3 regions of the Staphylococcus ureilyticus genome follow, and region 2 is predicted to be linked to each of the others. Evidence: riboswitches for the same ligand, from Rfam matches in the RefSeq annotation. Region 2 holds a riboswitch; each other region holds the start of a gene.
What was found. Region 2 has a riboswitch for thiamine pyrophosphate ahead of MUA21_RS12005 (thiamine phosphate synthase). Riboswitches for the same ligand answer to the same signal wherever they lie in the genome.

Region 1 (5,073 bases), 690 kb from region 2:
TGAATTTTGTTCAGCTTTTTCTGCAGCGATATTATATAGAGAGACCGCTTCTATTAACGCATTTATAGATGGGGTTTCTGAGTCAACAAAACTTGCTACTATTGCTCCTAATAAGCAACCAGCACCAGTTATTCTTGCCAACAATGGAGATCCGTTAGATAGTTTAAATATGTGTTCATTCTGAGCAATAACATCCTCTTTGCCAGTTATGACAATAGACGTATTAAAGTGTTTGCGTGCTTCTTTTGCAATTGATACTGAATCTAAACTACTATCGCTGTCAGTTCCCTTCATTTTAGTATCGCTATTAATTAACGTTAAAATTTCAGAAGCATTTCCTTTAATAACAGTAACTTTTATTTCATTGAGAAACTTTTTGCAAAAATCTTTGCGGTATTGTGAAGCACCTACAGCAACAGGATCAAATATAATCGGTTTGCCAAGATGATTCGCTGTTTTGGCGATTTTTAAAATATCTTGTTCTCTTTCTTTTGTTAACGTACCAATATTTATTAACAAAGCGTTTGCAGCTGTCAGCATATCATGTGCTTCTTCAGGCGCCTCACTCATTGCTGGACTAGCACCAAGACTTAACAAACCATTTGCAGTAAAATTTTTAACTACATCATTTGTATAACAAATGACAAGCGGTTGATCCGCCCTTAATTTTTCTAAATTATTCATCATCTAAACCAACTTCCTTCATATATGCAAAATGGTTTACTGGACCTCTACCTAAACCAATTTCTGGTGTATGTTTAATACTAAGTGAAATAAATTTCTTCGCTTTTTGAACTGCATCGAACATCGATTTACCTTTTGCTAACTCTGCAGTAATAACAGCTGAAAAAGTACATCCTGTACCATGTGTATGTTTTGTATCATATCTAGGTTCTTCAAAGGTAAACACATCATCTTGTGTAAATAAATAGTCTATAGCTGTATTTTTATCACTTGAATGTCCCCCTTTTATAACAACACCCTTGCTACCAATTTCATTGATAAATATATTGCCAGCTTGATAAATCGACTGTTGGTCATGAATTGTAATACCTGTAATTTCTTCAGCTTCTGGTAAGTTAGGCGTCGCTATTGTAGCGTAAGACAATAAAATATTTTGTAAGTTTTCTTTAGCATCATCATCCATCAAAGAATCACCACTTTTTGCTAACATAACTGGATCGATAACATATGGAATATTGTTGTATTTTTTTAAATACATTTGAATAATCTCCATCATTTCTTTAGATGCAATCATCCCAGTTTTCAAAGCATGTGGTAGTTCATCTGAAAATACACTTTCCATTTGCTCTTCTAACCAATGTGAATCTAGATTATGAATATGTTGTACGCCTTTAGTATTTTGAGCCACAATGCTTGTTATTGCAGCCATACCATATACACCACATGCATGGAATGATTTTAAATCTGCCATGACACCTGCACCACCGGTAGGATCAGTTCCAGCAATCGTTAACGCAATCTTAGGTTTATTCATTATTTTGACCTCCGTATAACCAATTTTCTTGTATATATGCCATATTAAAGAAATTTCGTTCATGTATCGTACTTTGTAAGAAACAAGATTTTATTGCTTCTTTTTCTTCAACTGCAAGATTTTGCGTTAATCGGTCCATTAATTCATCAAAAATATTTACCAATTCATCCATTTCCGTACTATAAAATTCAAACCATTTTGATAAAATTGAGTCTTTATTTAATTCACTGTCTTTCAACGCTTCTTTAGCAATCACTTGATACACATATGGACAAGGTGCCATTGCTGCAATTGTATATGCAGCATTTTCTTTTGAATAGGCATTGAAATACATATGTTTGATATAATGATCTCCACTTGGTGGCCAAACTTTTTCTTGAACGATTTCACTATAGTTTTGTTGTACATATGTTGCTAAGATTTCGTGTGCTTCTACTTCACCATCAACTATAAATTGTATTTGTTCTACTAAAAATTGAACCTCTTCCAATCTACTCATTTTTGGTATTAACAATGCATATATATTTGCAAATTCTTTTAAATAAGAAGCATCTGCTCTCAAATAAAATTTCAAAGCCTCTTCAGAAATCGTACCATGCAACATTTCTTGGATAAATGGATCATTATAGATATCCTCAATAATTGGTTGTGAAGCTTTTTTTAATTCCTGTGAAAATAACAAATTTAGCCCTCCTAATTAAAAAAACTACATCCCACGTAGGAATGTAGTTTATTAATATATATTAGAGCAATTTCCCAAATATTAATGAATGCTACTTTCCTACGTTGGTCTTAACCAAATCAGGTTATAAGGGTCTGAATTTCTCATCTCAGCCATAAGGCTCCCCTAGTAGTTTCTTTATTATGTATTTATATAAAACATATCAAAGTACATCAACTATTGCAATAAAATGGTTTATATAAACATTCTAGTAATACAAAAACCTTTAATATGATTGTACTCCCAACAGTTATAAACTAAGTTAAATGTACATATGATTAGCTTTATATACTCTAGATGCATATTATTTATAAGAAAAAATATGCAGGACTTTGGCTATCGTTCATGCATAATTAGCACTAACTTAATATAACAATAAAAAGCTGAGACAATTAAATTGTCTCAGCTTTTCCAAAAATAAACTTTATTGTATTTTGTTATATTATGCTGTAACCCATTGTGAAGGGCCAACTTCATCATATAATTTTTGAGCTGCTGCATCTTGAACTGCTTCTGGTGCGTTAGCAGCTGGTTGACCTTGATATTCAGCTGGAGCTACTGAATCCCATGTACTTTGTAAGAATTGGAACTTACCTGAAGCACCTGATGATGGGTTTGTAGCATGAATATCGCCACCTGATTCACGTTGTGCAATTTGTTGTAAGTGTGCATTCACACCTGATGAGCTAGTTGAAGCTTCATTTGAGCTTGATGATTGAGTTGAAGCTTTTGTAGTTGCTTCTTGTTGTGGTTGTTGTGTTTGTTCAGTTTGTGGAGCAGCTTGTTGAGCTGGTTGTTCAGTTTGTGCTTGTTGAGGTTGTTCAACAGAAGTTGTTTGTTCTGATGATACATCTTCACTAGAACCTCCACCAAAACTCCATGACCATGTTTGGCCATCTGATTCAAAATTATAATTTGTACCATTATAATTAAAGTTATAGTTATATGCACCCTCTTGTACAGGTGATGCATTTAATTGTTCTGGATTAGATTGTGCTAAGTTTGCTAATTCTGCTTTGTCAACACCTTGTTCAGCTGCGTCTGCTGAGTTTCCTGCTGCAAATCCTGTTACGCCTAAACCTACTGCTAATGTTGAAGCTAATACTGTTTTTTTCATTTTTAAAAATTCCTCCTATAAGGTAAATAATTTTTTCGTTATGATTAATTTGCAAGTACAACTATAACATCTTAAAAACAGTAGTAGGTTACAGCCAAATAAAAAAGTACACCCTTTCTTTACATGGTGATTACATTTATAAAATAGAATATAAGCATCATCAACTATGTTGAAAACTGCTATGAAAGTTTATGTGACTATTTAACAAATATAGTGAGTGTAATAAAATTGTAATTTATCAGATTATTCTGTATTATTTCGAGATAAATTTCTACCTTCTTATAAAAGTACATTTTCCTATAAAGTATGTATTTTAGCTATTCCTATTGTCTATTGTTAATTTAATAGACAATAAGAATAGCCTGATAGAAGTATAATTAAATAGTAGGATTAAATATATTAGATTTGATGGGTTAAATTAACGGGGAGTTGGGAGTGCTTGAAATATTATACAATTTCATAAATTTCGTTTTCTTCAAAATCAAATTGACTTATAAGATCTGGGTTTTGATCTATTGGAAGTGGATCAAAAAGTGTTTCATCTTCATTTTTAGAACGTGGGGACATAAATTTAATAGTTTCAATAAAAATTTCTGATACAAAATGCATCTGTCCTTCTTTTTCAAATTTTCTCGATTGCATTTGTCCAGTTATACCAACCAATGAACCTTGATTGATATATTTTTCGACATTATTAGCAATTTTTCCGAATGCCTTACAAAATAAATAATCACAAATAACTTTTTGATTTTTATCTTTATAATTTCTTGGGACGGCTACGCAAAATGTAGCTAGTTTATTACCTTCCTTCTCATAAATTTTAGGGTCCTTTGTTAGTCTCCCTACAATGACAATACTGTTAATCATATGTCACCTCCTCTATAAGTAAATCATAAAAAATTCACATGATTCCGTCAAAATACAGTTTTTATAATTTCAAAAAGTAAATGACTACAAAATTCTACTTTTTTCACCTTTATCATAGAAAATTACGTTATAATGATAATATAAATACATTTTATGTAGAGTTTAAATTAATTAAATGGATGTGAGACGATGAAAACATTTAAAGCTGTTCGATTTCAAATCGTATCAGAAAATGGTGGTTTAACTGAGTACGAATTAGAAGATGGTGTCATCATCAATAAGGAAAACAGTGGCACTGGCTGGTTGCTTGAAATCGTCATTTCAGATTATCATTATGAAACTATGAAAACATATATGGATAACGAAACATTATTAGACATACGTGTCGTTATCACTAGACCTGCTAACGATCCAGCTTTATTTGATGCAACCATTAAACATATCATTCAATTAGAAAATACAATTTCTGTTGTTTGTGAATGTCACATTTACACATTAAGACAAGTTTATGCTGAAAGTTTATTAGAACAATTAATAGATGAAGGTTTATCTGGTGAAGACTTGAAGAAATCCTTTAATAGAATGATGCAATCTAAACCAAGACTGAAGGATGAAAAAGTAGATAAATAAAAAATAGTGTTACAGCCCGTTTTAAACAGTCTGTAACACTATTTTTTATTATTTGTCTTGTAAAGCAAATGTTAACTCACAACTACATGCTAACTGTCCATCTACTGTTGCCTTAGCACTACCTTTACCAATAGGGCCTCTGAGCTTCGTGATTTCAACTTCTAAGCGCAAAGTATCTCCAGGTGTTACTTGTTTTTTAAAACGACATTTATCGATACCAGCAAATAGTGCAAGTTTTCC
Region 2 (5,073 bases):
TCGTCTACTCGATCAATGGTACAACCCCCGTATTGACTACTAGAGACGTTGGCAATAATTTGTACAAGCTGAGCAGAAGCTGTTTGAATTGATTTTGGCGATGTCACAGATGCATTGCCAATTCGAAATCCATGTTTCAACATATTTTTAGCATCAATTAAACAACAGTTAGTGAGTGGTTGAAATGGGTGATAATCTAAGTCATGGAAATGTATATCTCCACTTTTATGTGCTTCAGCTATATGTTTAGGTAATAAGTAATCCAAAGCATATGATTTAGATACAACACCTGCTGTTAAATCTCTCATTGTAGAAAAAGTGGCACTATCTTTATTAGCATTTTCGTTAATAACTGTTGGATCTTTTGTAATAAGTTTCGTTAAATTTTGTTCTAATTTATTCATTTTACCCCTTCTTTTCTATATATTGTATATAAAAATAATTTATACCACAATATATAGTGTTTCAATGTTGAGAAGAGCTGTTAACAAATATGTCACAAATTTGTTACGATTTAAGAAACTTTAATTTTTATTCTAAAATTTTTGCTTTTGAGAAATGTAAATGTCCTATTTTATGCTTTTAGCAAAATGTGTATATAATGCTTGCGCCTGTCCTTCATCTTCCAAGCCATAAACATTCATACGACCATCTTTAAATAAAGTAATATTGATTTCGTTATAAGAAAGTAATTTAGCAAAGCTATTGGCCTTTTTAATTTTGGCAGGTAGGTAATGTGCATATTCAAAAATATTTTCATCGAAACGAAGCAAAAATGTATTGCCACATTGAGATTCTACGTTTGTATGTTGAGGTTGGTTCAGTAAATCATATCTCTGATGTACACAAATGCTACAATCGTCATTTTTAAGTTGGTTGATATTCACTGTATGGTACTGGATTGAAAAAGTATCTAGCGTTATTAATTTTTGAGAGAATCCAGATGCTGTTATCCAACGTAATAATTCCGAAACTTCCATGCTAGCTACTTGGTAAATAACTGTAGGTAACACACCATTAATAGAACAACTTTCTGCAGATTCTGGCATCTTATCGAGCACGCATTTTAAACATGGGCCTTTATAATCAATACCATAAACGGTACCTTGACTTCCGATTGCTGCCCCATAAATCCAAGGTATCGAAAATTTATGGCATACTTCGTTAATCAAGTATCTAATTTTAAAATGATCCATGCCATCCATGACGATATCAGGATTTGATTTTCTTAAAATGTGTTCAATGTTGGTGCAAGTTATTTCTTTGTATAATGTGTTGATTTTAATATTAGAATTTATATCTAACAAATGCTTTTTTAGTGCTTCTACTTTAGGCATCATCGTTTGTGCATCGTTTTCAGTATAAGTGGCTTGTCTATGCAAATTTGATAATTCTACAATATCCATATCAATAATCGTAAGCTCGCCAATCCCCATACGTGTTAATATTTCTGCACAATGACTTCCTAACGCTCCTGCTCCTACAATCATCACATGTGTTTGCGCTAGTTTACGCTGGCCTTGTTCACCAAAATTTTTATAGCGTATTTGACGAGAATATCTTTCCATCATAAAAATCCGATGCCTTCTGTTGGACTTGAAGCTTGAGCTGTGTACTTAACTGGTATTCTCCCTGCTTGATAACTCATTCTTCCTGCTTGAATACCCAACTTCATGGCTTCTGCCATTTTCCCTGGATCTTTCGCACTAGAAATTGCTGTGTTTAATAAAATGGCGTCGGCCCCTAATTCCATAGCATGACATGCATCTTTTGGTGATCCAACCCCTGCATCCACAATTACGGGTACATTGGCGCGTTCAATAATATAACGTAGATTTAAAGGGTTGTTTATTCCTCTTCCTGTACCAATAGGTGAAGCTAGTGGCATAATCGCGTGTACTCCTAATTCTTCTAAACGCTTAGCAAGTACAACATCATTTGAAATGTAAGGACACACTGTATAACCTTTTTCTAGTAAAACCTTGCACGCCTCATATGTTTCTAGCGGATCAGGTAGTAAGGTTTCCTGATCACCTATCACTTCTACTTTAATCATGTCACAAAGATTGGCATGATTAGCAATTTCTGCAATTCTTATCGCTTCCTCAGCTGATGTTGCTCCAGCAGTATTAGGAAAAGTAACAAAATTTGATAAGTCAACTTTTGCTAAAGGGTTAGGAAATTTCTCATCATATAAGTTCATTCGACGTACTGCAAAAGTTAAAACCTCTGTTTCAGACGCATTTATTGCCTCTTTTTGAATGGCTTCTGTTTCAAATTTACCAGTACCTAATAACAATCTTGAATTGAATTCAAATTTTCCTATTTTAAACATCTTATCCGCCTCCTACAAATTCTAATAATTCTAAACAATCTTTATCATTAACGATATGATTCTGAAATTGGTTTTGCTTAATTAATTTTTTATTATGTTCAACAATCACTCTTTTTTCGTCTAAACCAAGTGTTTGCAATACCTCTTGTATATTCAAAGGATTTTCAAATGTGAAATTATCACCATTAATAATGCAATGCATCATGATTCATTCCTTTCTCGCTAATTGATTAGTAAATCATTAATTTTGTGTTGTTTCATAATTTAACCATGCTCTGTGTAACGCTTGCACTGTTTTTATTGAGTGATTAAAAATAGAAATACCTGCGATACCTTGAAATCCCTTAGGCAAATGAGGCATAGTTGTTAAATTAATACCACCTAATGCGATTACGGGAATATCACTTTTCAATGCTTCATTGACCTCACTAAATGATCTAGGGGTTAACCCCTTTTTAGACTTTGTTTCAAATACGTGCCCATAAAGTACAAAATCTAAATTTAAATCTGCTGCATATTGAATTGCATGACTACTGTGTGTAGACATACTTATTTTTATGTCTGAACAATGTTGCTTTAAAGCACGGATTTGCTCATCATTTTCTCTAAAATGTATGCGTGATAAGCCGCAAGATTGGAGTACACGATAATCACTGTGAATAATAATTTTATCTTTTGGAAAATGTTGTTGCTTTAGTTGGTTAACCCATTCAATCTTCTCAGAAGTACACATCGGTGACCTGACGATGAGATAATCAATATAAGGTTCAATTTCACAATAATTCGCGCTATCTTTCTTGGTTAATTTATGATAATTGGTAATCGCAATAATCACTATAATCACTCCTAAAAATAAAAAAACGTTACTTTTCCAAATAGGAAAAATAACGTTAATATGAACGGACTAATACGGTTTATAACGCCACTTTTCCTACGCCAGTACAAACTGGATCAGGTTCAAGGAATTCTAGCGTATCACGCTCGTCTCAGCCTTTTATCATAAAGGCACTTCCAGTGGTCTAAACTTATCTCTATTTAATTGATATGCATTTTATGTTTATTTCATGTTTAATTTAACGTAAAAACTGTATTTTTTCAACCGTCTATATTTTTCAAGCTTTTTATTTTCCAAGAAATATCATAAGAAATAGTGACATAATCGCACGGATATCATAATTTTATTGCGATAACTTTAATAATTCTTTTGTTATTTTTTTGGTATCACCATAGATTTTTTTATATATTGCAAAATACTGCTTATATTGCATATGGTTTTCTATACATGGTTCAAATACTTTATCATATTGTATAAATTGTCTTACCATCTCAGCGGTATCATGAAACCACCCTACACCTTTTGCTGCTATCATTGCTGCACCCATACTTGGTCCCTCTTCATGCTTTAATTTATATACTTTAGCGTTGAAGATATCAGCTTGTAATTGAAGCCAAAAATCACTTTTAGCTCCACCACCAATAGAAGTCATTTCTTTAATTTTTTTATCATTTTCACGTAAATAATAGATAGATTCATATAATGCAAAAGTGATGCCTTCAATCACAGCACGAGCCATATCTTTATTATTATGCATATGACTTAAGCCAATAAAACTTCCTCTAATTTGACTATCACCATGGGGTGTACGTTCTCCTGATAAATATGGTGCATATATTAAACCATTACTCCCTAGAGAAGATTGTTTAGCTTCATCCAAAATTTGACTATAAGTTAAGCTTGGCGTAATGTTTTTTTGAAACCATTTTAAACTATCGCCTGCAGCTAATATGACACCCATTGCGTAAGATTTTTGAGGGAGCACATGATTAAAATGATGTATATTGTGACCATAAGTCCCTGTATTCTCAGAATCACACGCTAATATGACACCAGAAGTACCAATACTACATAATGTATCGCCATCACTAATAGCGCCTGCTCCTAATGCGCCACAGGCATTGTCTCCGCCCCCAGCATATACTGCAACATTTTTATCTAAACCTAATTCCTCTGCAATTGAAGTATTAAGGTACCCTACAAAATCTTGTGATTCAATTAATTTTGGACAAAGTTGGTATACACCATAATATTCACAAATATTTTTATTCCAACACTTATTTGCTATATCCATTAACAATGTGCTTGATCCGTCAGAATATTCCATATATATCGTATCTGTGAATTTAAATCTCACATAATCTTTAGGCAATAAGAACACATTTGCTTTGGTCCAAATCAATGGTTCGTTTTCTTTTACCCATAACAACTTAGTTAATGTAAATCCTTCTAACACAGGATTATCCATGACATATTCACCAAATTGTTGTTTTATTTGTTCACACTGAAATGTGGATCTTGTATCATTCCATAAAATGGCATTTCTAAGTGATTGAAATTGATGGTCAAGTAACACTAAACTATGCATTTGACCAGAGAATGATATACCTTTAACCTTCATATCTACTAACTTCTCCGAATTCAATAAGTACTTTATACAATCTTTAGAGGCTTCAAACCAATCTTCTGGATTTTGTTCACTAAAACCTGTTTGTTGATTAATAACATGAATTGATTCACTAGTAACATTTAAAACGTCACCTTTTTTATTAATAGCAATGGCTTTAACAGAACTTGTACCGATATCTATGCCTAATACAATCTCTTTCACATATACCATCCTTTAATTTATAGTTATTTTTTAACTATTTATTTTCAATGTCATTCACGTTATATTTATAGC
Region 3 (5,073 bases), 1.2 Mb from region 2:
TTTTATGCTGATTAACGAATTTCTTTAATTCTAGCAGCTTTACCACGTAATTCACGTAAGTAATATAATTTAGCACGACGTACTTTACCGCGACGTTTAACTTCAATTTTTTCGATTTTTGGAGTGTGTAATGGGAATGTACGTTCCACACCTACACCTGAAGAAATCTTACGTACTGTGAAAGTTTCTGAAATACCTCCACCGCGACGTTTGATTACAACACCTTCGAATACTTGGATACGTTCGCGAGTACCTTCAATAATACGTACGTGAACTCTTAAAGTGTCACCTGGACGGAATGAAGGTAAGTCTGTGCGTAATTGTGATTGTGTTACTGCTTCGATTAATTTGTGATTACTCATTATTTTTTCTCTCCTTCAACCTATGTTCTTGCCTAGACAAATATATAGCAGCGGATCATAGTGATTTTCGTGTGTCGCACACTTAAATTATGTTAGCACACTGTTATTCATTTTTCAATTGCTTTTTGTATCTTTCTAAAATATCTTTGTCTTTATCAGTAAGTGAATAATTTTCTAATAAATCTGGACGCTTTTCCCATGTACGTATCAGTTTTTGTTCATGACGCCATTGATCAATATGCGCATGATTCCCTGACAATAATACCTCTGGTACGTTCATATCTTGATAGGAACGTGGTCTGGTATATTGTGGAAATTCTAATAATCCATCCTGAAAAGAATCATCTTCATGTGATTGTTGATTACCTAAAACACCTGGAATTAATCTTACAATTGCATCGGTCATTACCATCGCAGGTAATTCTCCACCTGTTAAAACATAATCTCCCATAGAAATTTCATCCGTAACTAAATGCTGACGGATACGTTCATCATATCCTTCATAATGCCCACAAATAAAAACTAAATGTTCGGAATGACTGAGTTCCTGTGCAATTTCTTGATTAAATGGTCTACCTTGTGGGCACATTAAAATCACGCGTGTATTTTCTGTTTTTTCAATATTCTTCATCGCATTAAATATAGGTTCTGGTTTAAGCACCATACCTTGCCCACCACCGAAAGGATAATCATCTACTTGATTATGCTTATTTTCAGCAAAATCTCTAAAATCAACAGTATTAATTTGTAGCATTTCCTTATCTTGCGCTCTTTTTAAAATCGATTGATTTAATACACCGTCAAACATTTGAGGGAACAAAGTTAAATAATCTATCTTCATTACTCCAACAGTCCTTCCATAGGCGTAATATCAATACGTCTACCTTCAATATCTATATGTTTAACAACATCTTCTATATATGGTATAAGATATTCTTTATCCCCTTTGACAACCCATACATCATTGGCACCCGTTTCAAAAATTTCTATCACTCTTCCAACAGGAGTTTCATTATCATCGAATACGGTACAACCAATAATATCTGAGTAATAGTATTCGTGCTCCCCTAATTCAATTTCTTCATGATCTCGTTCTTGTAATAGGATTTCACCTTTTAAATGCTCAATATCATTAATATTGTTGATACCTTCAAAGGTCAACATGTGCAAGCCTTTATGCATACGATATGTCGCAATTTTCAATTCTATTGTTGGTTCGTTTTGACGTTCTATCATCACAGTTTCACCTGGTTGAAAGCGTACATCTGTAAAATCTGAGTGAGATTTGACTTTAATTTCGCCTTTTATACCATGTGTATTGATAATTTTGCCTATTTCTACTTTCATATAAGCTCCTCCGATAATGTATATGTATCATTGAAATTCGTTATTTTTTATTTTTCGACTAAAATAATTATAACATGAATTGTTAGTATTATTTTAAACCTTCTCTATATGTTATGAGCTAAAATATTGTATAAATCATCTTAAGTCATTCTTGATCAATGTATTCACTCGTATAAGCCTACTAAATTGTTGATGTTGCTTTATATAAATGATTACCGGTATGCTAATTTAAAAGGCTGGGACAAACGAATTGTCTCAGCCTTTTATGATTATATTGGCATGCACAATGGTTAACATTCAACCATAGTCATCCATACCGAGATGAGTCGTCGAAATCATTTTAAATGACTACGATTTCCACGACTCTCTCTTTTTTTAAAATTTTTATGTGCTAATAATGACGATTATTTTTGATCGTCAAATTTTTTCAAGATACCTTCTCTTGATAAGATGTTGTGTACAGTATCTGTTGGTTTAGCACCATTTTTCAACCATTTTAATGCTAACTCTTCGTCAATTTTAACTTCTGGAGCATTTACATTATTTGGATTATAAGTTCCGATTTGTTCGATGTTACGACCATCACGTGGCGCACGAGCATCTGCTGCTACGATACGATAGAATGGATTTCTTTTTGAGCCTAAACGTGTTAAACGTAATTTAACTGCCATTTATATTCTCTCCTTTGATTGTTCTAATTTTTATTTTCTACAAGAAATAATATTAACAGTTATCTAGAAGTTTGTAAAGAGTTTCTTCTTTACCATTTTATACTTTTAATCACTTCATTGTACCAATATTATTTTCGATATCATCGTAAACTTGACATTAACTATTAAACACTATAAATTGAAAATAAATTAAATATTAAATGCACTAGGGGTGTTTTTTAACTGAGATGAGATTTACTCAAACCCTTTGAACCTGATCTAGTCCATACTAGCGGAGGGAAGTGTTACAAAAATAACAAAGCTATATCAACATATTAACTATAGATTGTAGATTTTTAGTACACAGCTTCTCTTATGGAGGTTGTGTATTTTTTTATTTAATAAATGATTCTAGGAGTGAAATGATGAGTAAAACAATACTTATAACTGGTAGCAGTAGAGGATTAGGCGCATCCATTGCAAAAACTTTAGGTAGCCAAGGGCATCATGTAATTATCAATTATTTTCAGAATAAGACATTAGCAGAAAAGGTTGTAGACGAAATTGGTCACGAACATGCAATTGCGATTCGTGCTGATGTCACAGACAGAGCACAAGTAGATCAATTAATTGCAGAAGCCACCAATCATTTTGGAAAAATAGATGCTGTTGTGAATAATGCGCTTATAGGGTTTAAATTTGATCCTTCTCGCCAAAAATCATTTAAAGACTTAAATTGGTCAGATTACCAACAACAAATTGACGGCACTCTAAAAGGCGCTTTTAATGTAACCCAAAGTGTTATCGACCAATTTATTGAGCATAAATCAGGTACTATTATATCTATCGGAACGAATTTATACCAAAACCCTGTCGTTCCCTATCATGAATATACTACCGCTAAATCAAGTTTAATCGGTTTTACAAGAAATATTGCTGCTGAACTTGGTCAATATGGCATCAAAGCTAATGTCGTTTCTGGTGGTTTATTAAAAACTACAGACGCCAGTGCTGCCACTTCAGATGAAGTATTTGAATTAATTGAACAGACTACACCATTACATAAAGTAACAACACCACAAGATGTAGCAAATATGGTAGCATTTCTAGTTAGCGATCAAGCTAATGGTATCACTGGTCAAAATATTACCGTAGATGGCGGTTTAACAATGAACTAAAATATGGAGGGCATCAATTATGACGCACGATCAACATCTCAATATAGGTGTATTAATTTACGGTTGTGGCCATCACCAAGCTGCATGGCGTATGCAAGATTCTAGTATTGAACGAATCGGTGATATCAATTATTATCAATCGTTAGCTCGACTATCAGAACGAGGCTTGCTAGATGCTATATTTTTTGCTGATAATCAATCTTTTCCTGCAAAAACGGATAATGACATGCCTGCTTTTTGGTTTGACCCTTTAATGAATTTAGCAGCAATTGCGCAAGTAACTCATAATATAGGTCTTGTTGCGACTATCTCAAGTACATTTTCGAATCCTTTTACTGCTGCAAGACAATTATTGAGTCTTGATCATATGAGCCAAGGACGTGCAGGTTGGAATTTAGTAACATCTATGACGGATTTAGAAGCTGCAAATCATAGCATGTCTAGTTTACCCGCACATCACGAACGCTACAAAAAAGCAGATGAATTTGCATGTGTTATGAATCAACTATTAACATCTTGGAGCTTAGAAGATTTTGTACATGACAAGACACAAGATATTCTAATCAATGCAAATCATATCCATGCCATTAGTCATACTGGAGAACACTTTAAAGTACAAGGACCTTTAACAACACCAAGTAGCCTACAAGGAAAACCTGTTGCTATGCAAGCTGGTGCATCCGACCCTGGTATTGCACTAGCTACGAAATACGCAGATGCCGTTTATGCAGTAGCTTGGAATATACAACAAGCTACTATATTTAGAAAAAGATTAAATCATCAACTGGAATTAGCAGGTAAATCAAAGAACAGTTTGAAAGTCTTTCCAGGACTAGTCACATATGTCGCACCAACATACGAAGAAGCTTATGCTAAAAAGCAAAAACTAGACACACATTTAGCAACTGAAACAGCATTAAATCAATTAGAATTTTTCATTCATCAAGATTGTCATAATTGGGATTTGGATGAACCGGTCCCACCTTTACCACCATTGGAATCTTTTAATGGCCCTAAAGGTCGTTACCAAACTGTATTGGAAATTATAAAAGATAAAAACCCAACTTTACGACAATTGTTAGGCTATCTCAGTGCAGGTGGTGGACACTTGACACTCATCGGAACGCCTGAACAGATTGTTGACGAAATGGAACGTTGGTTCAATGCAGGGGTAGCTGATGGATTTAATTTAATGCCACCAACTTTACCAAATAGCTTAGAAGATTTTGTAGATTACATCATTCCTGAATTACAAAAAAGAAATCTTTTTAGAATACAATATGAGGGTAAGACATTTAGGGAAAATATGAATTTACCTAAATCAAATTAAATAACTTCCCACCTACACATAAAATTTCATCATTTAATATTTTCCATGATTTTGTAACGCGCTGACGCCTAGGGTTATGATATGAACGAGAGACTACTGGCTCGAGCCATATCCCCAGGCAAGCATGCGCGAGCAAAATCTCAATTCATATAAAAAGGACCAATCCATTTTCATACGGATTAGTCCTTTATTCGTAATGAGCCTTA

Region 1: linked by a shared signal. The riboswitch ahead of tenA (thiaminase II) and the one ahead of MUA21_RS12005 (thiamine phosphate synthase) in region 2 are both predicted to bind thiamine pyrophosphate.
Region 3: linked by a shared signal. The riboswitch ahead of MUA21_RS04620 (3-oxoacyl-ACP reductase) and the one ahead of MUA21_RS12005 (thiamine phosphate synthase) in region 2 are both predicted to bind thiamine pyrophosphate.

What each region holds. Positions count from the first base shown of each region.
Region 1 is NZ_CP094825.1:1,762,172-1,767,244, forward strand. Features, by position in the region: gene thiM (hydroxyethylthiazole kinase) at 1-684, opposite strand, end outside; gene thiD (bifunctional hydroxymethylpyrimidine kinase/phosphomethylpyrimidine kinase) at 677-1,498, opposite strand; gene tenA (thiaminase II) at 1,491-2,180, opposite strand; TPP riboswitch at 2,260-2,357, opposite strand; gene MUA21_RS08765 (transglycosylase family protein) at 2,662-3,336, opposite strand; gene MUA21_RS08770 (single-stranded DNA-binding protein) at 3,784-4,203, opposite strand; gene MUA21_RS08775 (YwpF-like family protein) at 4,393-4,833, shown strand; gene fabZ (3-hydroxyacyl-ACP dehydratase FabZ) at 4,882-5,073, opposite strand, start outside.
Region 2 is NZ_CP094825.1:2,449,189-2,454,261, forward strand. Features, by position in the region: partial or broken gene nrdD (anaerobic ribonucleoside-triphosphate reductase) at 1-404, opposite strand, end outside; gene MUA21_RS11990 (ThiF family adenylyltransferase) at 570-1,568, opposite strand; gene MUA21_RS11995 (thiazole synthase) at 1,568-2,335, opposite strand; gene thiS (sulfur carrier protein ThiS) at 2,337-2,537, opposite strand; gene MUA21_RS12005 (thiamine phosphate synthase) at 2,577-3,170, opposite strand; TPP riboswitch at 3,246-3,358, opposite strand; gene xylB (xylulokinase) at 3,514-5,001, opposite strand.
Region 3 is NZ_CP094825.1:947,671-952,743, reverse strand. Features, by position in the region: gene rplS (50S ribosomal protein L19) at 12-362, opposite strand; gene trmD (tRNA (guanosine(37)-N1)-methyltransferase TrmD) at 466-1,203, opposite strand; gene rimM (ribosome maturation factor RimM) at 1,203-1,709, opposite strand; gene rpsP (30S ribosomal protein S16) at 2,114-2,380, opposite strand; TPP riboswitch at 2,578-2,677, shown strand; gene MUA21_RS04620 (3-oxoacyl-ACP reductase) at 2,785-3,537, shown strand; gene MUA21_RS04615 (LLM class flavin-dependent oxidoreductase) at 3,557-4,867, shown strand.